4 regions of the Neisseria yangbaofengii genome follow, and region 2 is predicted to be linked to each of the others. Evidence: predicted binding sites of a transcription regulator. Region 2 holds the regulator's gene; each other region holds the start of a gene.
The links. The regulator FNR, encoded in region 2, switches genes on or off when oxygen is low (the NO sensors DNR and NnrR bind a similar motif). The targets are predictions, from matches to a motif close to TTGATNNNNATCAA.
Positions count from the first base shown of each region.

Region 1: a site for FNR is predicted at 2,385-2,398, ahead of H4O27_RS09905 (formate/nitrite transporter family protein). Genes of this name have one in related genera too.
Region 3: a site for FNR is predicted at 1,508-1,521, ahead of H4O27_RS08520 (universal stress protein). Genes of this name have one in related genera too.
Region 4: a site for FNR is predicted at 5,546-5,559, ahead of pflB (formate C-acetyltransferase). Genes of this name have one in related genera too.

Region 1 is NZ_CP062976.1:2,009,346-2,017,134, reverse strand. Features, by position in the region: gene fdxH (formate dehydrogenase subunit beta) at 1-767, shown strand, start outside; gene H4O27_RS09910 (formate dehydrogenase subunit gamma) at 767-1,438, shown strand; gene H4O27_RS09905 (formate/nitrite transporter family protein) at 1,536-2,327, opposite strand; gene pntB (Re/Si-specific NAD(P)(+) transhydrogenase subunit beta) at 2,471-3,856, opposite strand; gene H4O27_RS09895 (Re/Si-specific NAD(P)(+) transhydrogenase subunit alpha) at 3,868-5,409, opposite strand; gene gloA (lactoylglutathione lyase) at 5,648-6,061, shown strand; gene H4O27_RS09885 (histone deacetylase family protein) at 6,127-7,176, opposite strand; gene yajC (preprotein translocase subunit YajC) at 7,375-7,638, shown strand; gene secD (protein translocase subunit SecD) at 7,711-7,789, shown strand, end outside.
Region 2 is NZ_CP062976.1:574,451-582,239, reverse strand. Features, by position in the region: gene H4O27_RS02880 (CysB family HTH-type transcriptional regulator) at 230-1,180, shown strand; gene fnr (fumarate/nitrate reduction transcriptional regulator Fnr) at 1,257-1,991, opposite strand; gene hemN (oxygen-independent coproporphyrinogen III oxidase) at 2,143-3,549, shown strand; gene H4O27_RS02865 (DUF1289 domain-containing protein) at 3,674-3,925, shown strand; gene H4O27_RS02860 (site-2 protease family protein) at 3,979-4,629, opposite strand; gene H4O27_RS02855 (aspartate/glutamate racemase family protein) at 4,778-5,470, opposite strand; gene H4O27_RS02850 (L-threonylcarbamoyladenylate synthase) at 5,551-6,171, opposite strand; gene prpF (2-methylaconitate cis-trans isomerase PrpF) at 6,894-7,789, opposite strand, start outside.
Region 3 is NZ_CP062976.1:1,734,355-1,742,143, forward strand. Features, by position in the region: gene speA (biosynthetic arginine decarboxylase) at 1-665, opposite strand, end outside; gene H4O27_RS08520 (universal stress protein) at 878-1,342, opposite strand; gene H4O27_RS08525 (tRNA threonylcarbamoyladenosine dehydratase) at 1,530-2,306, shown strand; gene H4O27_RS08530 (segregation and condensation protein A) at 2,303-3,163, shown strand; gene pncB (nicotinate phosphoribosyltransferase) at 3,240-4,463, shown strand; gene H4O27_RS08540 (ACP-like domain-containing protein) at 4,523-5,059, opposite strand; tRNA gene H4O27_RS08545 (tRNA-Glu) at 5,488-5,562, opposite strand; tRNA gene H4O27_RS08550 (tRNA-Arg) at 5,583-5,659, opposite strand; gene H4O27_RS08555 (3'-5' exonuclease family protein) at 5,779-7,170, shown strand; gene H4O27_RS08560 (Cof-type HAD-IIB family hydrolase) at 7,357-7,789, shown strand, end outside.
Region 4 is NZ_CP062976.1:1,574,793-1,582,581, forward strand. Features, by position in the region: gene H4O27_RS07705 (histidine kinase) at 1-589, shown strand, start outside; gene H4O27_RS07710 (response regulator) at 586-1,242, shown strand; gene H4O27_RS07715 (IS630 transposase-related protein) at 1,325-1,675, shown strand; gene H4O27_RS13620 (IS630 family transposase) at 1,603-2,154, shown strand; gene pflA (pyruvate formate lyase 1-activating protein) at 2,185-3,027, opposite strand; gene pflB (formate C-acetyltransferase) at 3,135-5,420, opposite strand; gene H4O27_RS07735 (adenylosuccinate synthase) at 5,686-6,984, opposite strand; gene H4O27_RS07740 (ATP phosphoribosyltransferase regulatory subunit) at 7,001-7,789, opposite strand, start outside.

The sequences.
Region 1 (7,789 bases), 1.2 Mb from region 2:
AATGGAATGACATTCGTGACGAAATCGGTGAAAACGTCGGTGTGTATGACAACCCGATTGATTTGACCGCAAAAAGCTGGACGGTGATGCGTTTTAGCGAAACCGAAGAACACGGCAAACTGGAATGGCTCATTCGTAAAGACGGCTGTATGCACTGTGCCGATCCGGGCTGTCTGAAAGCGTGTCCATCACCGGGTGCGATTATTCAGTATGAAAACGGCATTGTCGATTTCCATCAGGAAAACTGTATCGGTTGCGGTTACTGTATTTCAGGCTGTCCGTTTAACATTCCGCGCATCAACAAAGAAGACAACCGTGCTTACAAATGTACTTTGTGTTCGGACCGCGTGGCTGTCGGCCAAGAGCCCGCTTGCGTGAAAACCTGCCCGACCGGCGCAATTCAGTTCGGTAGCAAGGAGCACATGAAAGAAGCGGCTCAAGAGCGCATTAAAGACTTGAACAGCCGCGGCTATCAAAATGCAGGCCTGTATGACCCGCAAGGCGTAGGCGGTACGCACGTGATGTATGTCTTGCACCATGCTGACAAACCTAACCTGTACAACGGCTTGCCTGAGAATCCAAGTATCAGCCCAACCGTGAAAGTATGGAAAGGTTTGCTCAAGCCTTTGGCGACATTCGGTATTGCTGCGGCAGCGGTTGCCGGTTGGATGCACTACATTACCGTAGGTCCTAACCGTGAAGGCGAAGATAAACCTGAAGTCATCGGCAAAGACGGTAAAATCTTGCACGGTGAGGAGGACGCATAATGAAACCAAAGTTAATTCAGCGTTACAAACGCAGTGAACGCATCAATCACTGGGTTGTTGCCTTGTGTTTTATTTTGCTGGCCGTATCCGGTTTGGCTTTCTTCTATCCGGCATTTTTCTGGTTGGCCGGCATTTTCGGTACGCCGCAATTGGCACGGATTTTGCACCCGTTTATCGGTGTGGTGATGTTTATCGGCTTTTTCATTCAATTTTTCCGTTATTGGAAATTTAACTTCTTCGATAAAGAAGATGTAAAATGGATGAAATCGGTAACCACCATTTTGAAAGGCCATGAAGTGGGTGACGTCGGCAAATACAACGGTGGTCAGAAAGGCATGTTCTGGTTGATGACGGCCTGTATGCTGGTATTGGTGATTACCGGTGTTATCGCATGGCGTCCGTATTTTGCCGGAATGTTCCCGATTCCGGTGATTCGTTTAGCCTTGTTGTTCCATGCCGGTGCCGCGATTGTATTGATTGCCGGTATTATCGTGCACGTTTATGCAGCTATTTGGGTTAAAGGTACGGTTCGTGCCATGACCGAAGGCGTGGTTTCGCAACAATGGGCGAAAAAGCACCACCCAAGATGGTACCGTGAAGTGATGGCCAAAACCGACGAAAAACCGGTTGAAACACCAATTACCGATATCAACAACCAACACAAGCTGTAATGGTTTAGGGTAGCCTGAAAGATGGTTCATCGGGTTGCTAAATATAAAAAAAAGCCGTCTGAAAAATATTTTTTCAGACGGCTTTTTTATTGTTTTATCAATGCCCGGAGTCGATTGCTTCTGCTTGTTTTTTGTAAGCTAATACATAAAGCATGCCAACGAATATCGAGCCGCCAACCGCGTTACCCAAATAAACCGAAACCATATTGTGCATAAACTGCGCCCAAGAAATGTCGGCGCCACCCCAAATCGCGGCCGGAATCACAAACATATTGGCAACAACGTGTTGGAAACCGATCAACACGAAAATCATAATCGGAAACCAAATCGCCAAAATCTTGCCGCCATAAGTATGCGCGCCGTAGCTCAGCCATGCGCCCATCGCTACCATCCAGTTACAGCCGATACCGGACACAAAAGCATGTGCGAAATCCGCCGATACTTTGGTTTGCGCCACGGCAATGGTTTCATGCAGGTAACGGCCTTCGGTCAAGCCCAAAAAATGGCCGAAAAACCACGCCGCAAAAAATGCACCGAGCACATTCGCCAGCGACACAATCAGCCAGTTGCGCAGCCATTGAGCGGCGGTAATTTTTTTCATCATCACGGCCACGGGCAACACCATCATATTGCCGGTAATCAGTTCTGCACCGCCCAATAAAATACAAATCAGACCGATGGGGAAAACGGCTGCGCCAAGGAGGGTGGCCAAGCTGCCCATTTCTTCCGGCATACCGCCGACTACGCGGATGTATGCCAAATAGCCGATGGAAATAAACGCGCCTCCCAAAAAGCCCAAGACGCTGAGTTGCAGCGCATCGCCATTGCCCTTTGCGATGCCTTTATCGGCGGTGGCACGCAAGATTTCATGCGGGTATAAATCGCTCATATTTTTTGTCCGTATAGAATACAAGCGGTATTTTACGGTGGCGGAAAACTGTTACGCTTGATATAACTCAAGGGTGTATTTTTGTTATTCCATGTAATTGAGGCCGTCTGAAACGTTTCAGACGGCCTCAAGTTGATTTTGGCTTATTTTTTCAGTTCGGCCAAAATATCATCGATGGTTTTCTTCGCATCGCCGAAACACATCACGCTGTTTTCATTGAAGAACAGCGGATTTTGCACACCGGCGTAACCGGTGTTCATCGAGCGTTTGAATACCACTACTTCTTTGGCTTTCCATACTTCCAATACCGGCATACCGGCAATCGGCGAGTTCGGGTCGGTTTGCGCGGCAGGGTTGACGGTGTCGTTGGCACCGATTACCAACACCACGTCGGTTTCGATAAAATCATCATTGATTTCATCCATTTCTAGCACAATGTCGTAAGGTACTTTGGCTTCGGCCAACAACACGTTCATGTGCCCCGGCAGTCGGCCGGCGACAGGGTGGATACCGAAGCGCACTTGCGTGCCGTTTTGGCGCAGCAGCTCGGTGATTTCAGCTACCGGATATTGTGCCTGTGCTACCGCCATGCCGTAACCCGGAGTGATGATGACGCTGGAAGCATCTTTCAGCAAAGCGGCCACACCTGCGGCATCGACTTCACGGTATTGGCCTACTTCATCGCTGCCTGCTGCGGCTGCCGTGCCGTCTGAACCGAAACCGCCGGCAATTACGGAAATAAACGAGCGGTTCATGGCTTTACACATAATGTACGACAGAATCGCACCGCTTGAGCCGACCAGAGCACCGGTAACAATCAGCAAGTCATTCGCCAGCATAAAGCCCGCCGCCGCTGCCGCCCATCCGGAATACGAATTCAGCATCGACACCACCACCGGCATGTCTGCGCCACCGATGGAAGCCACCAAATGCCAACCGAAAGCCAAGGCAATCAACGTCATCAGCAGCAGGGCAAACCAGCTGCCGTCGGCAGCGACAAACAATAGCAGCAAGACAAACGATACCGCCAATGCCGCCAGATTCAGCTTGTGTTTGGCGGGAAGTTGCAGCGGTTTGCTGCTGATTTTGCCGTTGAGTTTGCCAAAGGCCACAATCGAGCCGGTAAACGTTACCGCGCCAATGAATACGCCTAAGAATACTTCCACCAAGTGAATGGTGTGCATATCGTTCGATACATTACCCGGTGCGATAAAGCTGTTGAAGCCGACCAACACCGCGGCCAAGCCGACGAAGCTGTGCAGCAGGGCAATCAGCTCGGGCATTTCGGTCATCTCGACTTTTTTGGCTTTGTAGATGCCGATGGCGGCACCGGCGGCCATGGCCAACACGACCCAGAAAAAGCCTGAAGACTGCTCACTGAAAATGGTGGCAAACAAAGCAATCGCCATGCCGACCATGCCGGAATAGCAGCCTTGTTTGGCGGTTTCCTGTTTCGACAAACCGGCCAGCGCGAAAATAAACAAAATTGCGGCGACGATGTAGGCCGCAGTAACCAAACCTAAAGACATATCGTAACCCCTTATCCTTTGCGGAACATATTCAACATGCGGCGGGTGACATAAAAGCCGCCGAAGATATTAATGCTGGCAATCAATACCGCAATAAATGCCAAAAGCGACACAAAGCCGTGGCCTTGGCCGATTTGCAGCAGTGCGCCGACTACGATAATGCCCGAAATCGCGTTGGTCACCGACATCAGCGGTGTGTGCAGCGAGTGCGACACGTTCCACACCACATAATAACCAATCACGCAGGCCAAAACGAACACGATAAAGTGGTTCAGGAAGGCGGCAGGGGCGACTGCACCGATCCACAAAATCAGAATGGAGCCAATCATCGCAGGGGCGAGTTTTTTCCATAATGGAACAGGTTTCGGCTCAGGTTTGTCCGTCGGCACGGCTTTTTCAGACGGCATGGCTTGCGGTTGGGCGGAAACTTGAATCGCAGGCGGCGGGAAGGTGATTTCGCCGTCGCGTGTCACGGTCATATTGCGGATAATCACATCGTCAAAATCCAACGTGATTTCACCGTCTTTGTTCGGACCGAGCAGTTTGGCCAAATTCACCAAATTGGTGGCGTAAAGTTGGGACGACTGCCCAGCCAAGCGGTTTGCCATGTCGGTGTAACCGATAATTTTCACGCCGTTGTCGGTGGCGAAAAGTTCGCCCGGACGGGTCAATTCGCAGTTGCCGCCGGTGGCCGCCGCCAAATCGACAATTACCGAACCCGGTTTCATCGATTGCACCATTTCGGCGGTAATCAGCTTCGGCGCCGGTTTGCCCGGAATGGCGGCGGTGGTGATGATAATGTCCACTTCTTTGGCTTGTTCAGCAAACAACTTCATTTCTGCGGCGATGAATTCCTCGCTCATTACTTTGGCATAACCGTCGCCGCTGCCGCCTGCTTCTTGAGGGAAGTCAAGTTTCAAGAATTGGCCGCCCATCGATTCGATTTGCTCGGCCACTTCCAAGCGCGTGTCGAAAGCTTTGACGATGGCGCCGAGCGAGTTTGCCGTGCCGATGGCAGCCAAACCGGCCACGCCTGCGCCAATCACCAACACTTGTGCCGGCGGCACTTTGCCCGCAGCGGTAATCTGGCCGGTAAAGAAACGGCCAAACGCATTGGCTGCTTCAATTACGGCACGGTAGCCGGAAATATTGGCCATAGAAGAAAGTGCGTCTAAGGCTTGGGCACGGGAAATGCGCGGAACCATGTCCATCGCCAGCACATTGACCTGTTTATCGTTTAAGTTCTGCACCAATTCGGGATTTTGCGCAGGCCAAATAAAGCTGACCAAGGTTTGGCCGGCATTCAGACGGCCTGTTTCCGCTTCGGTCGGCGCGTTCACTTTATAAATTAACGGGCTTTGCCATACGATATCCGCGTCGGCTACAACGGCACCGGCGGCCTCGTAAGCGGCATTATCCAAGCTGGCGGCCAATCCGGCATCACGTTCGACCACAACCTCAAAGCCAAGCTTCTGCAACTGGGCCGCGGTCGCAGGCGTGCACGCCACGCGGGTTTCACCGGCCAGAGACTCTTTAGGAATGCCAATCCTCATGTCTTCGTCCTTCCAAGTTAGTTAATCAAGCTTATGTAAATAAATCTTAACCAGTACTTTATAACTAATTTTTGCCTGAAAGACAATGAAAAAATTCTTTTTCTTAATATATTAATTTATATATTAATTTCGACTATGCTTAGTCCGAAAAAAACTTTAGGCCGCGGGGGAAGGCGATGGATAGCGTAGGGATTATCGTGTTAAGATAAGGCTTTAAAACCAATAAAAGGAACACATTATGCGAATGCTTCACACCATGCTGCGGGTAGGTAATCTGGAAAGATCACTCGATTTCTATCAAAACGTTTTGGGTATGCAACTTCTGCGCCAACACGATTATCCGGACGGCAAATTCTCTTTAGCCTTCGTCGGCTACGGCAACGAAGCGGAAAATACCGTATTGGAACTCACTTACAACTGGGGCACTGAAAGCTACGATTTGGGCGACGCGTTCGGCCATATTGCAATTGAAGTGGATGATGCTTACCAAGCCTGTGAAATGGTGAAACAAAAAGGCGGTAAAGTCGTACGCGAAGCCGGTCCGATGAAACACGGCACCACCGTGATTGCCTTTGTGGAGGATCCTGATGGTTACAAAATCGAGTTCATCCAAAAAAATTCCGGCAATGATTCGGTGCAATACGATAAGTAATTGGGTTGGGCAAGAAAGGCCGTCTGAAACTTAGGTTTCAGACGGCCTGAATAGAACGAAAGATATTATTTAGCCGAACGTTTTCCCTTGAGCCGTTTTTCATATTGATGCACATAATCGGCTTTAGGCAAACCGGCCAATACATGGATATGCGCCGCGGCCGATTTTGCCAAAGGTTCGAGCGTGTAGCCGCCTTCCAATACCGACACGATTTTGCCGTTGCAGTTTGAGGCCGTCTGAACGATTTTGTGTGTCAGCCAAGCAAAATCGGCTTCGTGCAGATTCAGACGGCCGGTTTCGTCGAGTTTGTGTGCATCGAATCCGGCGGAAATTAACACCAATTCAGGCTTGAAACGCGCCAGCTTGGGCAGCCATGTTTCCCGAATGGCAGTGCGGAACACGCGGCTGCCGGTGCCGGTAGGGAAGGGCGTGTGAATCATATTCGGGTTACGGCCTTGCTGGTTTTCCGGCAGTACGAACGGAAATAGATCGTTTTCGAACAAATTCAGCAGCATCACGCGCGGGTCGTCTTTAAAAATTTCAGCCGTGCCGTCGCCGAAATGGATGTCAAAATCAATCACCGCCACACGTTGTAAGCGGTATTCGGCAATCGCGTGCATTACACCCACAGCCACGTTGTTGATTAAGCAAAAACCGCCGGCTTTGTCGGAATGGGCGTGATGGCCGGGCGGACGCACGGCGCAAAAAGCGTGGTAGGCTTTTTTGTTCATCACCATATCAATGGCCTGAACCACCGCTCCTGCGGCGAAACGGGTGGCTTGCAACGAGCCGTGGCTCATTACGGTATCGTCGTCAATGCGATGGATTTTTCCCGGTTGCGGCTGGCGGCATTCTAGAAAGCGCAGGTATTTGCGCGGATGTACCAGAGCCAATTGTTTGTCGCTGATTTCCTGTGATTGAGCGGTTTGCAGCTTCGGCCAAATATTCTGGCGCTTGAGTTCGGCTTCGATGGCGGCAATGCGGGCAGGGGATTCGGGGTGGCGGATGCCCGGCTCGTGTTCGGCAAAAATAGGATGCGATACCCACAGGGTGCGGGCGTTTTTTCCCATAAGCCGTCGGATAAACGTACGCAAGCGGTTGATGATTTTCTTCATGTGTGGGTCGGTTCGCAATAAGGTGGGCTTTGGGCCGTCTGAAATTTCAGACGGCCTGACTGATAAATATGGTTAATTAAGTACGGAAATACTTGGAAAATTTGCAGACGGCCTTTAGAATAGCGTAATTTTGGGGCTGACCCAACTATAATTTCAGTCCTGCTTTTCAATTAACAACGATTATAGAACGGAAAAACTATGGAACAAAGTATGTTGGCTCAATTTGCACCGCTCGTTCTCATCATGGTGGTGTTTTATTTCCTGATTATGCGTCCGCAACAAAAGAAATTCAAAGCCCACCAGCAAATGCTGTCTGAATTGAAAGTCGGCGATAAAGTGGTCTTGGCTGCCGGTTTCAAAGGCCGCGTCACCCGAGTCGGCGAGCAGTTTTACGGCGTGGAAATCGGCCGCGGTGTGGAAGTGGAAGTTGACCGCAACGCCATTGCCAGCAAAGCCGAATAAGATTGGTTGCTGCAAAAGCCGCCTCATTGTGAGTGCGGCTGTTTGTCTTTTAAGAAAAACTGAAGGTTTCCCATGAACCGTTATCCTTTATGGAAATACTTGCTGATTGCGTTTACGATTATTGTGGCGGTGGTTTACGCGCTGCCCAATT
Region 2 (7,789 bases):
TTGTGTCATTTATTTATGGATAAATCCCCGTAAGGTTTACGCTATCGTTGCGCAAAAGCAACAACCATTTCAAAGTATAACTGTTCCTTTTTAAGACTTTCTCATATCGAATTCAGATACTTCTTGAAAAAACAAAAACTTCCCAAAGAAACCCGATTCCCGCCGACAAATTAAATAAAATATGCTAAATTACGCCATATTGTCGCACAATGCCCACAACTCAAACACCATGAAATTACAACAGTTACGCTACGCGCTCGAAGTTTACCGCCATAATCTGAATGTTTCCGAAGCAGCCGACGCGCTGTTTACTTCCCAACCGGGAATTTCCAAACAAATCCGATTATTGGAAGAAGAACTGGGCATTCAGATTTTCATCCGCAGCGGCAAGCGTGTGGTCTCGGTTTCGCAGCCAGGTAAAGCAGTGTTGGAAATTTCCGAGCGTATTTTGCGGGATGTGCAAAACATCAAAAATATCGGCAGTGAGTTTACCGGCCATGACAGCGGCGCACTCACCATCGCCACCACTCACACACAGGCGCGCTATGCCCTGCCACATATTGTGGCTGACTTTGTGAAACATTATCCCAAGGTTAATCTTACTATCAAACAAGGCAGCCCTTCGGCGATTGCGCAAATGGTCAGCAACGGCGAAGCCGACATCGCCATCATTACCGAGAAGCTCGACGATCACCCTGAATTGCGCAAACTCAACTGCTACGACTGGAATCATGCGGTGGTGGTGCCGAAAAACCATCCTTTGCTCGATTGTAGAAATCCGCTCAGCATTGAAGATTTGGCCGGCTTCCCGTTGATTACTTATGAATTCGCCTTCCATTCCGGCAGCAGTATTGCACGCGCTTTTGCCAAAGCCAAGCTGGAGCAGCCGGAAGTCGCTTTGGCCGCAGCTGATACCGATGTACTGAAAACATATGTCAAACTGGGCTTGGGTGCGGGCTTGATGGCGAAAATGGCTTATGACCCGCAAGCCGATCAGGATTTAGAATTGATTGATGTTGCTCATTTGTTCGAGCCGTCGCCAACTTGGATTGCTATCCGTTCCGATACTTATTTGCGCGGCTATACTTATGACTTTATCGAAATGTTCGCACCGCATTTAAACCGCGAGACCATCGACCGCATCTTGTATGCACCGATTGTGGAAGACTTCTCTATTTAAAGCGTTTGTCTGCCCGGAGGCATAAAAAGGCCGTCTGAAACCAAAATGTTTCAGACGGCCTTTTTATGCCTCAACCTTACACGGCATGCGCACAACCGGATACCATTTTTTTCAAAGCCTGTGAATCAAGAATCTTAATGTGTTTGTGTTCCACTTCAATCAAGCCTTCGTGATGGAACTTCGACAGTGTGCGGCTGACTGTTTCCAGTTTCAAGCCCAAATAGCTGCCGATTTCTTCACGCGACATACGCAAAATGAAATCATTGGCGGCAAAACCACGCGAATACAAACGATTCGACAAATTCAACAAAAACGCGGCCAAACGCTCTTCGGCACGCATATTGCCTAACAACAACATTACGCCTTGATCGCGCACGATTTCGCGGCTCATCAAGCGGAAAAAGTGTGTTTGCAGGCTCGGAATGTTTTGACCTAACTCCTCCATGTGTGCAAACGGCAATTCACACACTTCACTATCTTCCAAGGCTACGGCATCACAGCTGTGGACATGCGAACAAATGCCGTCCATACCAATCAGCTCGCCCGACATAAAGAAGCCGGTCACCTGGTCACGCCCGTCTTGACTCGCCACTGTGGTTTTAAAGAAACCGGCGCGAATGGCAAACAAAGAAGTAAACGGCTCACCGGCACGGAACAGATATTCGCCTTTTTTCAGACGGCGGCTCTGACGGATCACGGCATCCAATTGGGAAAATTCGTTAGGCAACAAACCAACCGGCAAACAAAGTTCACGCAAAGAACACGTCGAACACAATGCTTTCAATTGATGTGTAGAATTGTGTGTGGCCATAAAATAAAAATACCTTTTTTATAAAACTTCTTGCCCTGACTAAGCTTATCTTGACTCATATCAAGACAGGTTTATCATAATGTGGCATTCTAGCAAACTAAATCGAATTTTACTAATTCGTTAAACAAAATATAGACACAACACGACCATCATGAAAATAATCTCAATAAAAAACAACGATATACCAGAGTTTGACCGCGACTTGATTGCCAAACTTCCGGCAAGTGGCCCACGCTATACTTCTTACCCTACTGCCGACCGCTTCCACGATGGCTTTCGCGAAGCCGAATACACCCATGCACTGCACTTACGCGGTTTGGGCGCGCTCAACAAGCCTTTATCGCTTTATATTCACATTCCGTTTTGCAATACCATCTGCTATTACTGCGGCTGCAACAAAATCATCACCAAGGATAAAACCCGTGCCGATGCTTATATTGAGTATCTCGAGCGTGAAATGGAGCTGCTCGCCCCTCATCTCAACGGCCGCCATCAATTAGCCCAACTTCACTTCGGCGGCGGCACCCCGACCTTCTTGAACGACGGCCAACTCGAACGCGTGTTTGAGATGATTCGCAAACATTTCCAACTCATACCCAACGGCGAATATTCCATCGAAATCGACCCGCGCAAAGTCAGCCGCGAAACAGTACACAAACTCGGCAAGCTCGGTTTCAACCGCATGAGCGTGGGCATTCAGGATTTCGATCCGAAGGTGCAAGAAGCGGTGAACCGCATTCAAAGCTTTGAAGAAACCAAAGAAGTGATTGATGCCGCCCGCGAAGCCGGCTTCAAATCTGTCAGCGTCGATTTGATTTACGGCTTGCCGCATCAATCGGTAGAGAGTATGAAAGCCACCATTGATACCGTGCTCAGCCTCGATCCCGACCGCTTGGCACTGTATCACTATGCCCACCTGCCGCATATTTTCAAACCACAGCGCCGCATCGACACCAATGCCGTACCGGGCAGTGAAGAAAAGCTCGACATGCTGCAATACTGCGTACAAACCCTGACCGGCCGCGGCTATGTGTTTATCGGCATGGATCACTTTGCCAAACCTGACGACGAGCTTTCTATCGCCCTGAAAGAAGGCTGGTTGCAACGCAATTTCCAAGGCTACTCAACCTATGCCGATTGCGATTTGGTGGCCATCGGGGTTTCCAGTATCGGCAAAATCGGCAGCACTTATGCCCAAAACGAGCGCGGCATCGAAGCCTATTACGCCGCCATCGATGAAGGCCGGTTGCCGATTATGCGCGGCTATCAGTTGAACCAAGACGACTTATTGCGCCGCAACATCATTCAAGATTTGATGTGCCGCTTTTCATTGGATTTCCAAATTTACGAAAGCGTGTTCGGCATTCCGTTTCACCAATATTTTGCTGATGAATTGGCCGACTTGCAGAATCTGGCCGAACTGGGCTTGCTACGCTTGAAGCCTCACGGGCTGACCGTTACCCCGAAAGGCCGTTTCCTGATCCGCAATATTGCCATGGTATTCGACTACCATTTGCGCCACAAAGAAACCACGGCGAAATATTCGCAAACCGTGTAAACCGTTCAGCCTCATCACAAGGCCATCTGAAACACATTCGGCTTTCAGACGGCCTTTTTCGTATCTCATTGACTTCGCATGAATAACCGCCTACCATGGCAGAAAAATGACATTTTTTCCTGCCATGCAACAGCCCGACTTTTTCACTATTCCCAGCCCGTGTACCGGCGTATGCGAAGCCAATGCCAAAGGCTATTGCAAAGGCTGTTTGCGCAGTCGTGAAGAACGGCTCTATTGGCAGCAGATGAGCGACGACCAAAAACACCAAGTCATGCGTTTGTTGAGTATGCGCAAAAACAAAATCCGCAACCGCAAACTCGACTTACTCGCCCCTGCCGATGCTTCTTCTGCCGAACAAATCGGTTTCGATTTTTAAGATAATCTACATACAACAAGGCCGTCTGAATATTCCGACGGCCTTAGTTTTTTTTATATAATCAACCCGACAAATCCTGCTACCAACGACATAATAAAATTCACCATCGGCCCGATCACCGACCACAACACGCCTGTCATCAACAGAATCAGAATAATCCATGTGCCGTAAGGCTCGAGCTTTCGGTATTGCATGGATTGCTTTGCCGGTAAGAAACTATCGACAAAGCGGCTACCGTCCAAAGGCGGCACCGGCAGCATATTCAGCACAAACAACACCGCATTAATCGAAATACCGTATTGCGCCATTTTTGACATCGGAAGCTGATACGATTCAGGCGCATACACAGCCGCCACCGCCACCAATCCCCAACCGAACGCCATCACCAGGTTCGACAACGGCCCGGCAATTGCCACCGTGCGCATACCCAAGCGCACATCACGGAAATTGCGCGGAATCACCGGCACCGGTTTCGCCCAGCCGAACATAAAACCGGTGGTAAAAAACAATACCGCCGGCACTACAACCGTGCCAATCGGATCGATGTGCGCTAACGGATTCAGCGTCAGCCTGCCCATTTGCTCGGCGGTATGGTCGCCCCAATACCGCGCCGCATAGCCGTGCGCCGCTTCGTGCACCGTAATCGCCAGCAACACCGGCAGCACCGCCAGTAAAAAAATGCCTAAATCAAAATTCTGAAACATGGTTTTTGCTCCGAGGAAAGCCGTTTTTGGGACACAACTTTTCCAATATCAAGGCCGTCTGAACCGCCAAATAGTCAAGAATATAACAGATTTTGCAGATATGGGCATAAAGTAGGGATTCAAGGCAGTGCAAAGGGTTTGAAAACACTTACGTTCTTAATACAAAATCTGCCGCCGCTTGCGCATGCAACGCCGCAGTATCGAAAAACGGTAACTCATGATCACCTTGGCGAATCAAAAGGCCGATTTCAGTGCAGCCTAAAATCACACCTTCCGCTCCCTGTTCAGCCAAATACTGCACAGTATCCAAATAAAAATCACGGCTTTCGGGCAGAATTTTCCCCAAACACAGTTCTTCAAAAATAATGCGGTGGACTTCCGCTTGTGCCTGCCCATCAGGAACCACCATCTCTACGCCACGCTGCTTGAGGCCGTCTCTGTAAAACGCATCCTGCATAGTAAATGCCGTTCCCAAAACGCCTGCCTTTTTAATGCCCTGTGCCTTAATCACTTCAGCAGTGGCATCGAGTATGTGTAAAAACGGTATTTTCACGGCTGCCTGAATTTCGGCCGCATTTTTGTGCATGGTATTGGTTGCCAACAAAATTCCTTGCGCACCAATGCTTTCGAGCTTAACCGCCGCTTCTGCCAGAATTCCGCCCGTTTCCTGCCATGCGCCGCTTTTCTGGAGCCGTACGATTTCTTCAAAATCGACACTCAGCATCACCATCGGCGCAGAATGATTGCCACCTGCTTTCTGATTCACCAAGCGATTGATTTCCTGATAGTAAATCACCGTACTTTCGGGCGACATACCGCCGATAATGCCTAAGGTTTTCATAAGTTCCCTTTCTCCTTAACGATTTTATGTATCAAGCCGTCTGAAAGATCCCTTTTCAGACGGCCTTTTCTCATCATATTTTACAACCCAAACAAACCCTTATCGCCCTTGCCTTCACGAAGCAATTCCGTGCCGTCGGTCATGTCAATCACGGTGGTCGGCTCGGTGCCGCACCAGCCGCCGTCAATCACCAAATCGACGCTGTGTTCCAAACGGTCGCGGATTTCGTAAGGGTCTGTCAACGGTTCGTCGTCTTCGGGCAGCATTAAGGTGCAGCTTAACAAAGGTTCGCCCAATTCTTGCAGCAAAGCCAAGGCGATTTTGTTGTCGGGTACACGCAGGCCGATGGTTTTTCGTTTCGGGTGCATGGTGCGGTTAGGTACTTCTTTGGTAGCTTCCAAAATAAAGGTGTAGCTACCCGGCGTGGCCGCTTTGAGTTGGCGGAACTGGCTGTTGTCCACTTTGGCATAAGTGCCTAATTCGCTCAAGTCGCCGCACATCAAGGTCAGGTGGTGTTTTTGGTCGATTTTGCGGATCTGCAGGATTTTTTCCATTGCGTTTTTGTCGCCCAATTGGCAACCCAGCGCGTAGCAGGAATCGGTGGGGTAAACAATCACGCCGCCATTGCGCACGATGTCGGCGGCTTGCTTAATCAGGCGGTCTTGCGGATTGTCGGGATGGATGGCGAAAAATTGTGCCATGTTTGTGTCCTTTGCGTTTAATGTTTTTGGTTCGGCGCATATTGTAAAACTTATTGATTGAAAAGACAAAAGGCCGTCTGAAAGTTTTTGGGTTCAGACCGCCTTTTGTCTACGCAAACAAGTAAACATCACTTTTTTAACACTATCGTGAAAATATTTTCTGAATTTCAATTTATCGGATTTATTGACTACTTCTGTAGATTTGATGTTTGCGCTTTATGGACGCAAAGCCGCCTGTTTTTTCTTTGTTTCACCAAAGAAAACGAAGTTTCCAAAGGAAGCAGAGTTTCTGCGAAGCTAAAACGAAGTTTCCGAAGGAAGCAGAGTTTCTGCGAAACTAAAACGAAGTTTCCGAAGCAAGCAGAGTTTCTGCGGAGCTAAAACGAAGTTTCCGAAGCAAGCAGCGTTTCTGCGGAGCTGAAACGAGGTTTCCGTCAGAAAGCAGAATTTCTGCGAAGCTGAAAGTAAACAAAAGAAAGGCGGCCGCAGTTGCAGGTTCATCCTTTGGGGCGGACTTCTCTTACTTCACAAGATTTTGGCAGCAGGCTCGAACTTGCCGCTTAGGGCGGCTCAAACAGCGAGCCTTTTCTCTGCCAAAATCATGCTGCGTTCGGCTGCGCCAGCGGATTCGTCAGTTTATTTACAAGTGACTGCCGGTTAAAAGTTAGGCAGTCTGAAACTCAGTTTCAGACGGCCTATCATCAAACTTATTTCAAACTGCCTTAAAACGTATCATCCGGCACACGCACCCGGCCTTCCATAATCACGCGGGCGCTGCGGCTCATCACGGCTTTGGTGGCAATCCATTGGCCTTCAACCAACTCGGCCGATGCACCTACACGCAAAGTACCGGACGGATGACCGAAGCGCACGGCATCACGTTTACCGCCGCCTGCTGCCAAATTCACCAAACTGCCTTCGACGGCGGCTGCGGTGGCGATGGCAACGGAAGCCGTGCCCATCATGGCGTGGTGCAGTTTGCCCATGCTCATGGCGCGCACCAGCAAATCAATGTCGCCTGCTTTGATGGCTTTGCCGCCGGATGCGGTGTAATCGGCCGGAGGCGCGACAAAAGCTACTTTCGGCGTATGCGCTCGGGTGGCAGCTTCGGCCACGTCTTGAATCAAGCCCATTTTGACGGCGCCGTATGCGCGGATGGTTTCCAGTTTTTCCAAAGCGGCCGGATCGTTGTTGATGTCGTCCTGCAATTCGGTGCCGGTGTAGCCCAAATCGGCGGCGTTCAGGAAAATGGTCGGAATGCCGGCATTAATCATGGTGGCTTTGAAGGTGCCGATATTCGGTACGTCTAAATCGTCCACTACATTGCCGGTCGGGAACATGCTGCCTTCGCCGTCGGCAGGGTCAAGAAATTCGATTTGTACTTCGGCGGCCGGAAAGGTCACGCCGTCGAGTTCGAAACCGCCGGTTTCCAATACCTCGCCGTTTTGCATCGGCACATGGGCAATGATGGTTTTGCCGATGTTTTGCTGCCAGATATTGACGGTACAAATGCCGTCCGAAGGGACTTTGGCCGGGTCAACCAGACCTTGCGAAATGGCGAATGCGCCCACGGCAGCGGTGAGGTTACCGCAGTTGCCGCTCCAATCGACAAACGGTT
Region 3 (7,789 bases), 1.2 Mb from region 2:
ACTTGCGAAGCCGACAAGCCGAATTTTGACTTATCGCCGCCCGAGGCCTGCCATTTGCCCGAACCTTGCGAAGCCAAACGCGCACGCACGCCCAAGCGCGGTTTCACGCCTAACTTTTCCGCTTCTTCCAGCACCATTTCGATTTCGGAAATTTTTTCAATTACCAAATAAACCTGATGACCGAGCTTCTCGCCCATCAAAACAAAGCGGATGTATTCGCGGTCTTTATAGCCGTTGCAGACAATCAGCGTCTGCGTGGTGCCGGCGTGTGCCAACACGGCCATCAGCTCCGCTTTCGAGCCCGCTTCCAAACCGTGCGGCTGCCGGCTGTGAATCAGCGTTTCAATCACGCGGCGGTGCTGGTTGACCTTAATCGGATACACCAGGCAATAATCGCCTTCATAGTCAAAGCCGTTTCTGGCCGTCTGAAACGCCTGATTAATCGATCGCAGGCGGTGTTGCAGAATTTGCGGAAAGCAAAACAAAATCGGCAGCCGCGCGCCCTGCTGTTTCTGCACCGATTCAGCCAGCTTCTGCAGCGACACGGTTTTCTCCGGCTCGGCCGGGTTCGGGCGTACAATCACCTCGCCCTTATCATCGGCATCATAATAATTAATGCCCCAATAACGGATATTGCAGACCTCGCTGATGGTCGGTGCAGCCATGTTCGCTTCCCTTCAAATAGAATGATTACGCTAAACCCAAAACGCGATTATAAAACCAATTGGCGACAAAATAAGGATTTTTTCGGCGTTTTAAAAATTATTCAGCGATATTTTGACAATAATTACCGGCAAATATTCACATTGTCCGAACCATGACAAAAGGCCGTCTGAAACGTTCAGACGGCCTGTGTCCAACTCAGCTTAAAAAAGCATTATTCTTCTTCGGCTTTGCTGCGAATCACCAACAATGGCAAGTGGCTTTGGCGCATCACGGTTTCGGCAAAGCTGCCCATCAGCAAATGCATGAGACCGGTACGGCCGTGCGTACCCAACACCAGCAAATCGGCACCGTTGGCATCGGCGTAATCCACCAATTCCTGCGCCATTTCGCGTGCGCCTTTGTTGGCCACCAGCAAGTGTTTCACGATATTGGTTACACCGTTCTCACGCACTGATTTTTCGGCAAATTCCAATACTTCGTTACCCTGCGCCACCGCAGCAGCTTCGTAGCTTTCGTGTTGCAAAAACTCAGGAGCCAAAGCCATGTATTCCGCCGGATTAGCCACATGCACCAAAGTCAAGCGGGATTCGTTAACGCCGGCCAAATCAGCCGCATGTCTCAACGCGTTCAAAGAGGTTTCACTACCATCAACGGCAACAACCAAATGCTTATACATCGTCATCTCCTTCCAATGCCTTTTTGCGGCACGATATTTTCAAGTGATGGGATTATAGACTGTTTTTTCAGCTTTACACAACAGCCTTCATGGTTCAAGTATAATACGTCTTTGGCTTTTTGCGATGAATTTTTGCTTCGCAACGCCGCCTTTTCATTTGTTTTTTTGATTTATCGCAAGGTTGACCATGTCCGAGATTGATTCCCTGTCGTTACGCCGTTTCGGCGGCATTGGCCGATTGTATGGCGATTCGGCATTACAACGCTTCCGTCAGGCGCATGTATGCGTAGTCGGCGTCGGCGGCGTCGGCTCATGGGCGGTAGAAGCATTGGCACGCAGCGGCATCGGCCGTTTAACTTTGATTGATTTGGATAATGTTGCCGAATCCAATGTCAACCGCCAGCTTCATGCGCTGACCGATGATTTCGGCAAGGCCAAAGTCAGCGCTTTGCACGAGCGCATTGTACAAATCAATCCGGCTTGCCGAGTAGTTGAAATCGAAGATTTTGTAACCGAAGAAAACCTGCCCGATTTGTTTTCGGACGGCTTTGATTTTGTAATTGATGCCATCGACCAAGTGCGCGTAAAAGCAGCGATGGCAGCTTATTTTGTGCAACACAGGCAGCCGTTTATCTTAAGCGGCGGCGCGGGCGGACAAAAAAATCCGGCCTTGATTCGGACTGCCGATTTAAGCAAAGCCACCCACGACCCTTTACTGGCCAATCTGCGCTACACCTTACGCAAACGCCACGGCTTCAGCCGCAACACTGCCGACAAAATGAGTGTACCGTGTGTGTATTCCACCGAGAACATTATCCCGCCGCAATCAGGCGAAGCCTGTGCGACAGATGCTGCGCCGCAAGGTTTATCGTGCGCCGGTTATGGTGCGAGTATGCTGGTAACCGCCGGTTTCGGCCTGTATTGTGCGCAAGCGGCGATTGACCATATTGCGGGTGGCAAATGAATACTGCCGAGATGACGAGGCCGTCTGAAAGCGCAGTGGCGTATGTGTTCGGCCAACCCGTCACCGACATCCCACAGGATTTGTTTATCCCGCCCGATGCGCTGGAAGTGGTGTTGTCGGGCTTTCAAGGACCGCTGGATTTGCTGCTGTATTTAATCCGCAAGCAGAATATTGATGTACTCGATATTCCGATGGTGAAAATCACCGAGCAATATCTGCACTATATTGCACAAATAGAAGCCTATCAATTTGATTTGGCAGCGGAATATTTATTGATGGCAGCTATGCTGATTGAAATCAAATCACGCCTGCTGCTGCCACGCCCCGAAGAAATCGAGGACGAAGAAGCCGACCCGCGCGCCGAATTGGTACGCCGCCTGCTGGCTTACGAACAAATGAAGCTGGCCGCACAAGGTTTGGATGCCCTGCCCCGCGCCGGCCGCGATTTCGCATGGGTGTACCTGCCTTTGGAAATTGCTGCCGAAACGAAGCTGCCTGATGTCGCCGTAGCCGATTTAACGCAGGCTTGGCTTGGCATTTTATCGCGTGCCAAACACACGCGCAGCCATGAAGTGGTACGCGAAGCCATTTCCGTGCGCGCGCAGATGACGATGATTTTACGCCGTCTGAACGAGTACGGTTTCAGCCGTTTTTCCACTTTATTCAAGCCGGAACAAGGCGCGGCTTATGTGGTGGTAAATTTCATCGCGCTGCTGGAATTGGCCAAAGAAGGCTTGGTGCGCATTGTACAGGAAAGTGGTTTCGGCGAAATCGAAATCCACTTAAAACAGGCCGAAACCGAGCAAATCGAGTTGCCCGAACCGCTTTCAGACGGCCTCAATGCCCAAAATCCATAAAAGTTTGTAAACTTCCAGTCATCTTGGCCGCCAAACGTGTTTTAATACTTTATCGCCCGTAAATGAGAACATCTTTATGACCTCACACGACCCCATCATCAAATCGCTGCTCGACACCGATTTATACAAATTCACCATGCTGCAGGTGATTTTGCACCAATTCCCGCAAACTCACAGCCTGTATGAATTCCGTTGCCGCAACAAAGAAATGGTTTACCCGCTGGCCGACATTCAAGAAGAATTCGAACGCGAATTGGATGCCCTTTGCCAACTGCGCTTTACCGACGACGAATTGGATTACCTGCGCCGCCTGCGCTTTATCAAAAGCGACTTTGTCGATTACCTCGAGCTTTTCCAACTGAAACGCCGATTTGTCAAAGTGCGTTCCGACGCACAGGGCCGTCTGCACATCCGTATTGAAGGCCCGATGATTCAGGCAATGTTCTTTGAAATCTTCATCTTGGCGATTGTGAACGAACTTTTCTTCCGCCGTTTGGAAACGCCGGAAATATTGGCCGAAGGCGAACGCCGTTTGCAAGCCAAAGTTGATTGCCTGAAAACCATTGCCGCCCGGCAAGACCCTTCCGACCCGCCGTTTTTGATTTCTGATTTTGGTACCCGCCGCCGCTATAATCTGGCCTGGCAGGAACACGTTGTGCGCACCTTAAACGATGCCGCACCGCACATTGTACGCGGCACCAGCAACGTTTACTTGGCGAAAAAACTCAACATCACACCCATCGGCACCATGGCGCACGAATTCCTGCAAGCCTTCCAAGCCTTGGACGTGCGCCTGCGCAATTCGCAAAAAGCCGCCCTTGAAGCATGGGTACACGAATACCGAGGCGACTTAGGCATTGCACTCACCGATGTGGTCGGCATGGATGCCTTCCTGCGCGATTTCGACCTTTACTTTGCCAAACTGTTTGACGGCCTGCGCCACGACAGCGGCGATCCGTATGCGTGGGGCGACAAAGCCTATGCGCACTATAAAAAGCTCAAAATCGACAGCCATACCAAAATGCTGACCTTTTCAGACGGCCTCGACATCGAAAAATCTTGGGCATTGCACCAATATTTCAAAGACCGTTTCAAAACCAGCTTCGGCATCGGTACCAACCTCACCAACGACATGGGGCATACGCCGCTCAATATCGTGTTGAAGCTGGTGGAGTGCAACGGCCAATCCGTTGCCAAGCTTTCCGACTCACCGGGTAAGACCATGACCACCAACGACACCTTCCTTGCCTATCTGCGTCAGGTATTTGAAATCCCCGAGCCTGAAGCGGATCAGAAATAAAATAAAAGGCCGTCTGAAAGATTAATTTTCAGACGGCCTTTTATCATTTAATCAATCGATTATTTTTTCAAACGTGCAGTGGCTGTTTTATCCAATAAACAACCGCGGGTCACGATTTGATCCACCACTTCGGTTTTGCCGTTGACTTGAGTCGTACCGCGAATGGTCAACATATTGCCGTCAACTTTGTCCACGTCGGCTGGCGTTGCTTTCTCAGCAAACCAAGCCACGTTTTCACCCCAGAAAATATTCTGATCGTTCGCGCCGACTACGCGGAACAGATTCGGTGTCAACTCGTTTTTAAAGCGAACTTGCGCTGCCACCAACTGATTGTTTTTCACACCATACATCACGGTTAATTTCTCTCCGCCTTTCGCGCCACATTTATAGGCAACTTCTTTGGTCGCATCGATAGAATCCACTTTAACCGTTTGCGGACCGCTGACAGCTTGCGCTTGTTGCGGCGCCGGCTGAGTTTGTCGGGCTTGGGCCGGTTGTTCGGCAGAGGCAGGTTTGGTACTGCCGGTACTGCTACATGCCGACAAAGCCACAGTAGCCACGATTGCCGAAGCGATCCATTTCAAATTTGCATTCATGTGTTTACTCCTATTCAGTTGGTTCTGATTAATGTACCTATTACCTTAGCAGAGAAAGCCGTATTTGTATTGGATTTGAATGAAAATACCTATGCCTTCCCTCCACAAAACCAATTCGACCAAACATCCCTATATAAATAAAACCGTGAAAACAAGCCTCTAAACCAAGGCTTTACGCACGAAAAACTTAATCAATTTTAGTAAAGACATGGTTTACATATAAATCATTTAACCTTAAGCCGCCTAAATATTCAACCAATCCACCCGGTAAACAACATGACATGAAAATCATGTATGCTTAAGAAAATGATGCCCATGCCGTCTGAAAAATAGAATTGACCGAAACCGGCACAATTCCTATTTTGAAAAATTTGAGAAATACAAAAAATTAAAGCCTTGCTGAAAACAGCAAGGCTTTAATGAAAATCTGGCACGCCCACGGGGAATCGAACCCCGGTTACCGCCGTGAAAGGGCGATGTCCTAACCGCTAGACGATGGGCGCGGAATAAAGGATTTTCCCAATGGCGCACCCGGAGCGATTCGAACGCCCGACCCTCTGGTTCGTAGCCAGATACTCTATCCAACTGAGCTACGGGTGCGCTGTAGGAAAGATAGGGATTATAGGGATACGCTTCACATCTGTCAAGCGTCCGACTGGAAAAAAATCTCAAAAAGTGTAGAATGCGCGTTTATTTGTTGAATTTACAGGAAAAGAAAAATGGCGCACGCTTCGCGTTGGCCGCGGTTGGCTGTTGCTTTTTCCCGCTTGGGTTTGCCGGTGGCGGTGGTAGATTTGGAAACGACCGGCGGCAATCTCTATCAGGACCGTATAACGGAAGTGGCGGTATTGCGTTTTGAAAACGGCCAAGCCAAGCGTTATGAATGGCTGGTCAATCCGCAACAGCCGATTTCGGATTTTATTGCCCGCTTAACCGGCATTGATGATGAGTTGGTCAAAGATGCACCGTTTTTCAGCCAAATTGCCGCCGATTTGCTGCCGCTTTTGCGCGGTACGCTGCTGCTGGCACACAACAGCCGCTTTGATTACACGTTTTTGCGACATGAATTTCGGCGCATAGGCATTGATTTTGCGGCACCGGCTTTGTGCACGGTACAATTGTCGCGCCGTCTGTATCCGCAGTTTCACAAACACAATCTCGACAGCATCATTGAACGTATGGGTATTTCGGTGGGAAACCGCCACCGCGCCATGACCGATGTTTTGGCTTTGGTGGATTTTTTGGAAAAAAGTCTGAAAGAAAAAGGGGAGGAAGACTGGCTCAACCACAGCCGTGTCTTACTGAATCCGAAAATGCTGCCGGCCTGGTTGCCGAACACCTTGGCCGGGCAGCTCTACGCCCTGCCCGACAGCGAAGGCGTGTTGGTCTGGCTGGATAAATACGGCCAAGCGCAAGCGGTGCAATCGCATACACGCGCTTATTTCGAAGTGGCAGCCATGTTGGCCGGCAAAAAAATTCCGAGTTTCGTACAAAGCGCGGCTTCTATCTGCTTTATGCCGGCCATAGGGCCTATGCATGCTTTGTGGTTGAAAGCGCAAGCCATGGTGCAGTTTAATCTCAGGCCGTCTGAAACTGTGCGCACGTTTACCACGGTGCAGTTTTCACCGGACGGACACGGCGTATTGCAGGCGCGATTGGTGCCGATGAGCAACGGCATTCACCTCCATCGCCCTTATGGTTTTTTCCTGCATAAAAAAGGCGCCAAACGCGCTTTGGCCGCATGGGCGCAGGAATACGGCCTTTGTCCGGATTTGCTGAATATCCTACCGGAAACCAACGCCAAAAACGAACCTTGCCCGATTCAGGCCATCGGACAATGCGACGGTTCCTGCCAAGATGCCAACGGCGTACGGCAGCAAAACCGCCGGGTACTCTCGCTCGCACCCTTGCTGCCCGTGGCCGATTGGGGTAGAGCGCACGAAATCGACATTTGCGAAACCGACCAATTATCGGGCCAGACGCTGACTTTCCGATGCACCGCCAATGCCGTCGCCCTGCCCGATGGCCGCTGGTATTTTGACGACACGCTGCCTGCCGTCATCAAAGCGAAATTCAAACAAGGCAAAACCGCCATCAAGATTCTGAATTAAGTTTCAGACGGCCTTGAATGATGGTTTTGAAACAGGCCGTCTGAAAAACGATTGATTTTTCAGACGGCCTTCCCATATCCTGTTTTCTAAAATCAAACCCATCAATCTTTCTGCGCCCATATCGTCAAGCATAACGGGTGTTATACAATAGGCCGTCTGAAACCATATTCTCCACGGCCTTTTGTCATGCAAAATCCTAAAATCGTTTTCTTCGACATCGACGACACTATTTACCGCAAATACACCGATACACTGCGCCCATCCGTCGGTGAAGCTTTGGCCGCCTTGAAACAGCGCGGCATTTTGACCGCCATTGCCACCGGCCGCCCGCCTGTTGCCATTCCGGCCAAGGTCAAAACATTGATTCAGGAAGCGGGCATCGACATGCTGGTGACCATCAATGGCCAATATATTGAGTTCCAAGGGAAAACCTTGCAGCATTATCCGATGGTGGCCGATGAAGCAGCGGCAGCGTGTGCCTTTCTGGCGCAACAAAACATTGCTTATGCGTTTGTAAACAATGCCGAAATCGCTGTTTCTGAAGAAACCGAACGGGTCAAAGATGCCCTGTCGAGAATTGTCTCGTCTTATCAAGTTGATGCCCATTATTACCGTCAGC
Region 4 (7,789 bases), 1.0 Mb from region 2:
CGACAGCATTGCGCAAACGCTGACCTTTTTAAATTTACAGGTGCAAATGCTCGAAAGCGCGTACAATGCAGAACAGAAAGAGCAAGTTGATGAAAACATCCGCTTCATCAAAGACGGCGTGCAGGAATGCTACGATGATGTGCGCGAATTGCTGCTGAATTTCCGCACCAAAATCAGCAACAAAGATTTCCCCGAAGCGGTATCGACGCTGTTGGCACGATTCGAGCAGCAAACGCAGATTAAAGTGAACGCCACCTGGATTGAAGAAGGCTGCTGGCTCAATCATGACGAGCAGCTGCAAATTATCTTTATTTTGCAGGAAAGCCTGTCGAATATCCGAAAACACGCGCAAGCCGGTAAAGTGGACGTGAGCCTGGTTAACCGCCAAGATTTCACCTTAAAAATCAGCGACGACGGCATCGGTTTCGATACCGATATCATCGACAGCCTGTCAGGCGAACACGTCGGGCTCGGCATTATGCAGGAACGCGCCCGCCGCATCGATGCCGTGTTGGATGTTGCCTCGCAACCCGACAAAGGAACCACCGTAACCTTAGTGTTACCGCAACATAAGAGAACCGCATCATGAGTATTCAAATTATCTTGATTGACGACCACACCCTGTTTCGCAGCGGCATCAAAGCGCTGCTTTCCCGCCAAAGCGATTTTGAAGTCATCGGCGAAGCTTCAGACGGCCTGTCGGGCGTAAAATTGGTTGAGCAGCAAACGCCTGATATTGTACTGCTCGACTTGGATATGCCGGTCATGAACGGCCGCGAAGCCTTGGCTCAGATTTTGAGCGCGAATCCCAACCAAACCGTGATTATGCTCACCGTTTCCGAAGACAGCGACGATTTGACCGAATGTATGCGCATCGGCGCACGCGGTTTCTTGTTGAAAAACATCAACGCCGATTTCCTGCTCGACAGCATCCGCAAAGCGGTTGATGGCGACAATGTATTTTCACCGGAAATGACCTCGCGCTTGGTGCAATCGTTAATTTCTCCTGCCGCGCCCCGTACCGATGTAGCTTTGTCCGCCCTCACTCCGCGTGAATCGGAAATCTTGGGCTACCTCGCCGCCGGCCACAGCAACAAAGTCATCGCCCGCCATTTGGATTTGGCCGAATCGACGATTAAAGTTCATGTGCAAAATATTTTGCGCAAACTGAATTTAAGCAGCCGCGTACAGGCTGCGGTTTATGCGGTGCAACATAAGGTACCGCAGCCCGAAGGAATTTAAAATCAATGAACAAAGGCCGTCTGAAACGTTTCAGACGGCCTTTGTTATAGCAAATAAACATAATCTTCGATACAATTCCACCATGGCCTATTCAGAAGACTTCAAACAACTCGTACTCAAAAAACTCCGTCAAGGATGGACGATTCGCAGAGCCGCAAAAGAATTCGGCATCGCCATCTCCACCATCACACTTTGGAGACGCCCTCCGGCTCCTCAAGCCCCTCCAAAGCAACGGAAAACCCGCAAAATCAGCGTCCAAGCACTGCTCGAAGATGTTGAGCGTTATCCCGATGCCTATTGCTATGAAAGAGCGCAACGCTTTGGCTGTTCCCATACTGCCATACACAAAGCATTAAAGCGATACAACATCAGCTACAAAAAAAGACCAACCGCCACCCGAAAGCCAACAGAGGGCTCAGAAAAAACTTCCTGAAGTTACTGCACCGCTACATCCGCCGTAACCGTCCGGTTGTTTATTTAGACGAGAGCGGATTCAGAACATCCTGTTACCGGCCTTACGCTTATGCGCCAAAAAGCCGGCGCTGTTATGCGCTCCATGATTGGCAGGGACATCATCAGACCAATGCTATTGGGGCGTTATTTCACGGCAAACTGTTTGCCGTCGGGTTGTTTGATTGCAGTATTGACCGCCGAATATTTGACGCTTGGGTGGAGCGGATTTTGATTCCGGAGCTACCGCAAAACAGTGTGGTGGTGATGGATAATGCGACGTTTCATAAGGGGAATGCTTTAGCACTTCTGAAGGAGAAAGGCCATACTGTGTTATGGCTTCCGCCCTATAGCCCTGATCTGAATCAGATAGAGAAAAAGTGGGCTTGGATTAAAGGTGTTAGGAATCGGCTGCGAATTATGGATGTGGATTGTCTGTTTCAGATGTGTATCGATAAATAAGTTTGTTTGCTATAATAAGAAAACAAACAATCAGTAAATAATATTTTTACCGTAGCCTTCCAATATTTCCTTGATTTTCAATACAGTTTCTTTTAGCGGCGGATGCACGCCGGTCAATTTATATTCATCGCCGCACAACGCCCATTTGTGCGCGCCCAATTCATGATAGGGCAAAAGCTCAACAGTTTCGATATTGTCCATGCCGCCGATGAATTCGCCCAACAGATTGGCCGAGCGTTCATCATCGGTATAGCCCGGCACAATCACATAACGCACGCGCGTCGGCTGCCTGCGTTCGGCCAGATAGCGGGCGAAGTTTAATGTTTTGGTATTGGGAATACCGACCAGCACTTTATGAATATCCGGATCAATCTGTTTCAAATCCAGCATCACCAAATTGGTATGATCCAGCAATGTATCCAGAATCGAATCGTAGTGCAAAGCATAACCGTTGGTATCCAAGCAGGTATGGATTTCGTGTTCGCGGCAGGCGGTAAACCAATCACGCACGAATTCATATTGCAGCAGCGGCTCGCCGCCGGTTGCCGTTACCCCGCCGCCGGTTGCCCGCAGATAATGACGGTAAGACATCACCTGCTTCATCACCTGTCCAACCGTTAATTCTTGGGCTTTGTCGGTGTGCAAATCCCACGTATCGCGGTTGTGGCAATACAGGCAACGCATCAGACAGCCTTGCAGAAACAACACATAACGCAAGCCGGGACCATCGACCGTGCCACACGATTCGATAGAATGCACAATGCCTTTGCCCTGATAATGGCGATGCCCTGCGTCGCTATCGACTTTGGCACGGATACGGGGTTTGATGTCTTTGGCTTGCTGTTCGGGGGTAATGGTGAATGTTTGCATAATCTTGTCCGGATATATGAAGACGGTGCCTGTCTGAAAACATGCGGTTCAACGAATAAACACAATGCCGGACTCATCATCCGGCATTGTGTTCACAACCCATTCTCAGATTACATGGTTTCCGTAAAGGTACGGGTAATCACATCTTGCTGTTGCTCGCGGGTCAATGAGTTGAAACGCACGGCATAGCCGGATACGCGGATGGTCAATTGCGGATATTTATCCGGATTTTCCATCGCATCTTGCAGGGTTTCACGGTTCAGCACGTTAACATTCAAGTGTTGGCCGCCTTCCAATTCACCGGCTTCATGGTGGAAATAACCATCCATCAAACCGGCCAAGTTGCGCTCGCGTGAGCGTTCGTCTTTACCCAGGGCTCCCGGCACAATCGAGAAGGTGTAGGAAATACCGTCTTTGGCGAATTCAAACGGCAACTTCGCTACCGAAGTCAACGAAGCAACCGCACCGTTCACATCGCGGCCGTGCATAGGGTTGGCACCCGGGCCGAAAGGCGCACCGGCGCGCCGGCCGTCCGGGGTGTTACCGGTTTTCTTACCGTAAACCACATTGGAAGTAATGGTCAACACGGACTGAGTCGGAATCGCATCGCGGTATGTCTTGTGGGTGGCGACTTTACGCATGAAACGTTCTACCAAATCACAAGCGATTTCATCGACACGGTCATCATTGTTACCGAATTGCGGATATTCGCCTTCGATTTCAAAATCAACCGCTACACCGTTTTCATCGCGAATCGGTTTCACTTTAGCATATTTAATCGCAGACAGTGAATCGGCTGCCACGGACAAACCGGCAATACCGCAAGCCATGGTACGGATGATGTCACGGTCATGCAAGGCCATCAATGCGGCTTCGTATGAGTATTTGTCGTGCATGTAGTGGATAATGTTCAAAGCGGTCACGTATTGGGTCGCCAACCAATCCATGAATTGATCCATGCGGGCAAATACGGTATCAAAATCCAATACTTCATCCAAAATCGGTTCGGATTTAGGACCAACCTGCTCTTTTGATTTTTCGTCTACGCCGCCATTGATTGCGTACAACAAGGTTTTGGCCAAGTTGGCACGCGCACCGAAGAACTGCATTTGTTTACCGATCACCATCGGACTCACACAGCAGGCAATTGCATAGTCATCGCTGTTGAAGTCGGGGCGCATCAGATCATCGTTTTCATATTGCACCGATGAAGTGTCAATCGAAACTTTGGCACAAAATTCTTTAAAGCCTTGCGGTAACCGCTCAGACCACAAAATGGTGATATTCGGCTCTGGCGAAGGCCCCATGTTGTAAAGGGTATGCAATACGCGGAAGTTGCTGCGGGTCACCAAGGTACGACCGTCCAAGCCCATACCGCCGATGGATTCGGTTGCCCAAATCGGGTCGCCTGAGAACAATTGATCGTATTCAGGGGTACGCAGGAAGCGCACCATACGCAGTTTCATCACCAAATGGTCGATAAATTCTTGCGCTTGGCTTTCGGTAATCAAACCCTTTTGCAAATCGCGCTCGATGTAGATATCCAAGAATGAAGATACGCGGCCAAACGACATGGCGGCGCCGTTTTGTGATTTCACAGCAGCCAAATAAGCGAAATAAGTCCATTGGATTGCTTCTTGTGCATTGGTAGCCGGTTTAGAAATATCGTAGCCATAAGACGCGGCCATTTCTTTCATTTGCGCCAAGGCATTGTATTGGTCATTGATTTCTTCACGGCGGCGGATGACCTCTTCCAAGTTCACGCCGTTTTCCAAATCAGCTTGCAATGAGTTGTATTGATTCAGTTTGTCTTTCATCAAGAAATCAATACCATACAAAGCAACACGGCGGTAGTCGCCGATGATGCGGCCACGGCCATAGGCATCCGGCAAACCGGTAATCACGCCTGATTTGCGACAACGGCGGATATCAGGCGTATACACGTCAAACACGCCTTGGTTGTGTGTTTTGCGGTATTTGGTGAAAATTTCTTCAACTTCAGGGTTCAAATCAACGTTGTAAACCTTACACGCATCTTTCACCATTTTCAGGCCGCCAAACGGCATGATGGCACGTTTCAAAGGCTCATCGGTTTGCAGGCCGACGATGGTTTCTAGGTCTTTGTCGATATAACCCGGCATATGGCTGGTAATACCGGAAACCACTTGCGCATCGATTTTGTAAGGCTCGTGGGTGCGGTTTTCGACTTTAATGCCTTCCATCACTTCCGCCCACAGTTTATTAGTGGCTTCAGTGGCTGGCGCTAAGAAGGAGGCATCGCCTTCGTAAGGTGTGTAGTTTTTCTGAATAAAGTCACGAACATCTACGCCGGTTTCCCAGTCACCGCCTACAAAGCCTTCCCAACCTGACGGGCGTTCTTGTACATCAGCAGACATATCAAACTCCTGTTTTAAATAAAGTAAAAACAAAACAAACTAGATAATCTATATGCTAAGGGTATCACTTTTTGATCCGAATAGATAGAAATAAACATGAAATAAAACTACTTATTTAATCCGGATTGATGTATATCAAACCCCATTACAGCTACTTAAAACTACATTTAGAATACTCTGAAATTTTCTCAAAACCAGCGTAAAATAAAATAATTCAGCCCTTAAAATCTTATTGATTTTAAGGGCTGAATATTCAGACGGCCTGTCAAGCAAACGGATGATGCAAGACAATGGTTTCTTCACGGTCAGGGCCGGTCGAAACAATCGCCACAGGCGCACCGCAGATTTCTTCAATGCGCTGCAAATAGGCTTTGGCATTTTCCGGCAAAGCATCGTATTCTTTCACGCCGAAAGTCGATTCCGTCCAGCCCGGCATGGTCTCAAAAACCGGTTTGCACAATTCCACCGCATCCGATCCGCAAGGCAGAATGTCGGTTTTGCTGCCGTCAGGCAATTCGTAGCCTACGCAAATATTGATTTCTTCGATACCGTCCATCACGTCCAATTTAGTGATACACATGCCCGAAATACCGTTTACCTGAATCGAACGTTTCAAAGCCGCCGCATCAAACCAACCGCAACGACGTGCACGACCGGTTACCGAGCCAAATTCATGACCGCGCTCGGCCAAACCCGCACCCACTTCGCAGAACAATTCTGTCGGGAACGGACCAGAGCCCACGCGTGTGGTATACGCTTTCACGATGCCCAACACATAATCCAACATTTGCGGGCCTACACCAGCACCGGCAGAAGCAGCACCGGCCAAACAGTTAGATGACGTGACAAACGGGTAAGTACCATAATCGATGTCGAGCAAAGTACCTTGCGCACCTTCAAACAGCAATTTCTCACCGGCTTGTGATTTATCGTTCAACACGCGCGATACATCGGTAATCATCGGCACAATGCGTGGCGCTACTTTTTCAATCACCGCCATCACATCTTCCGCTTTCACCGAATCGGCACCATGCAAATGTTGCAACTGAACATTGTAGTAAGCCAAAACCGCCTCTAATTTTTCAGGGATTTTGTCCAGATTCAACAAGTCACCTACACGAATCGCGCGGCGGGCCACTTTATCTTCATAAGCAGGCCCGATACCGCGACCGGTGGTGCCGATTTTATCTTTGCCACGAGACGCTTCGCGTGCTTTATCCAAGGCAATGTGGTAAGGCAAAATCAAAGGTGCAGTCGGCGCGATTTTCAGACGGCCTTCTACGTTTTTCACACCGGCGGCGTTCAATTCGTCGATTTCGCCCAGCAATGCTTCCGGTGAAACCACTACACCCGAGCCGATGAAGCAATCCAGTTGCTCATGCAAAATACCGCTTGGAATCAGGCGCAAAATGGTTTTTTTACCGCCCACTACCAAAGTGTGGCCTGCATTGTGACCGCCCTGGAAACGTACCACACCGGTAGTTTCTTCTGCCAACCAGTCAACAATCTTACCTTTACCTTCGTCGCCCCATTGCGCGCCGATTACGACAACATTCTTAGCCATAAATCAAAATCCTGATCTAAAAATTAATTATTTTCCACTCACCGTCGATTTCTTTCAGACGGCCTGCAATATCTTTTGAGCCATTGTGCTCCATGCCGTAATCGACAATCACACACTGCCCTTGTTCACGCAAATCTTCAATCGCCTGCCCGGCCTTTTGCGCATCTTCCTGCGCCACCATCACTACTGATTGGCGGTCGATTTTCGGCAGGCGGCCGATAAAGCTGCGTAAGTCAAAACTAAATCCGGTTGCCGGACGCGAACGCCCGAAATATTCGCCCAATCCGTCATAGCGGCCGCCACGCGCTACGGCATCATGGCTTTCTGAACCATAAGCGGCATACAGGAGACCGGTATGGTAATTATCAACACGCAATTCTGATAAATCGATGTGTACGTTTTGTTCCGGGAAGGCATCGCAAATCGCTTGCAATTCATCCAATGCCTGACCGACAGCAAACAAATCCGGTAATTTTGCTCGCGCCTCAGCCAAAACTTCACGGCCACCATATAAGGCCGGCAGCAAGGTAAAGGCTTTAGCCCACATACCGTCCAGTTTCCATGCCTTCACTTCGTTGGCAACCGCTTGGGCATCTTTATCCTGCATCAGAGCCAACAATCGTGCCGCCTGCTCTTCATTCAATTGCGCCGCCTGCGCCAAAGCACGGAATACGCCGACATGTCCCAAAGACAGCAACAATTCACCCAAATCGGCAATTTTCATGCTCTTGAGCATCAAATCAACGACTTCAATATCGGCTGCAATATCGGTAAAGCCGTAAAGCTCTGCGCCCACTTGCAAAGG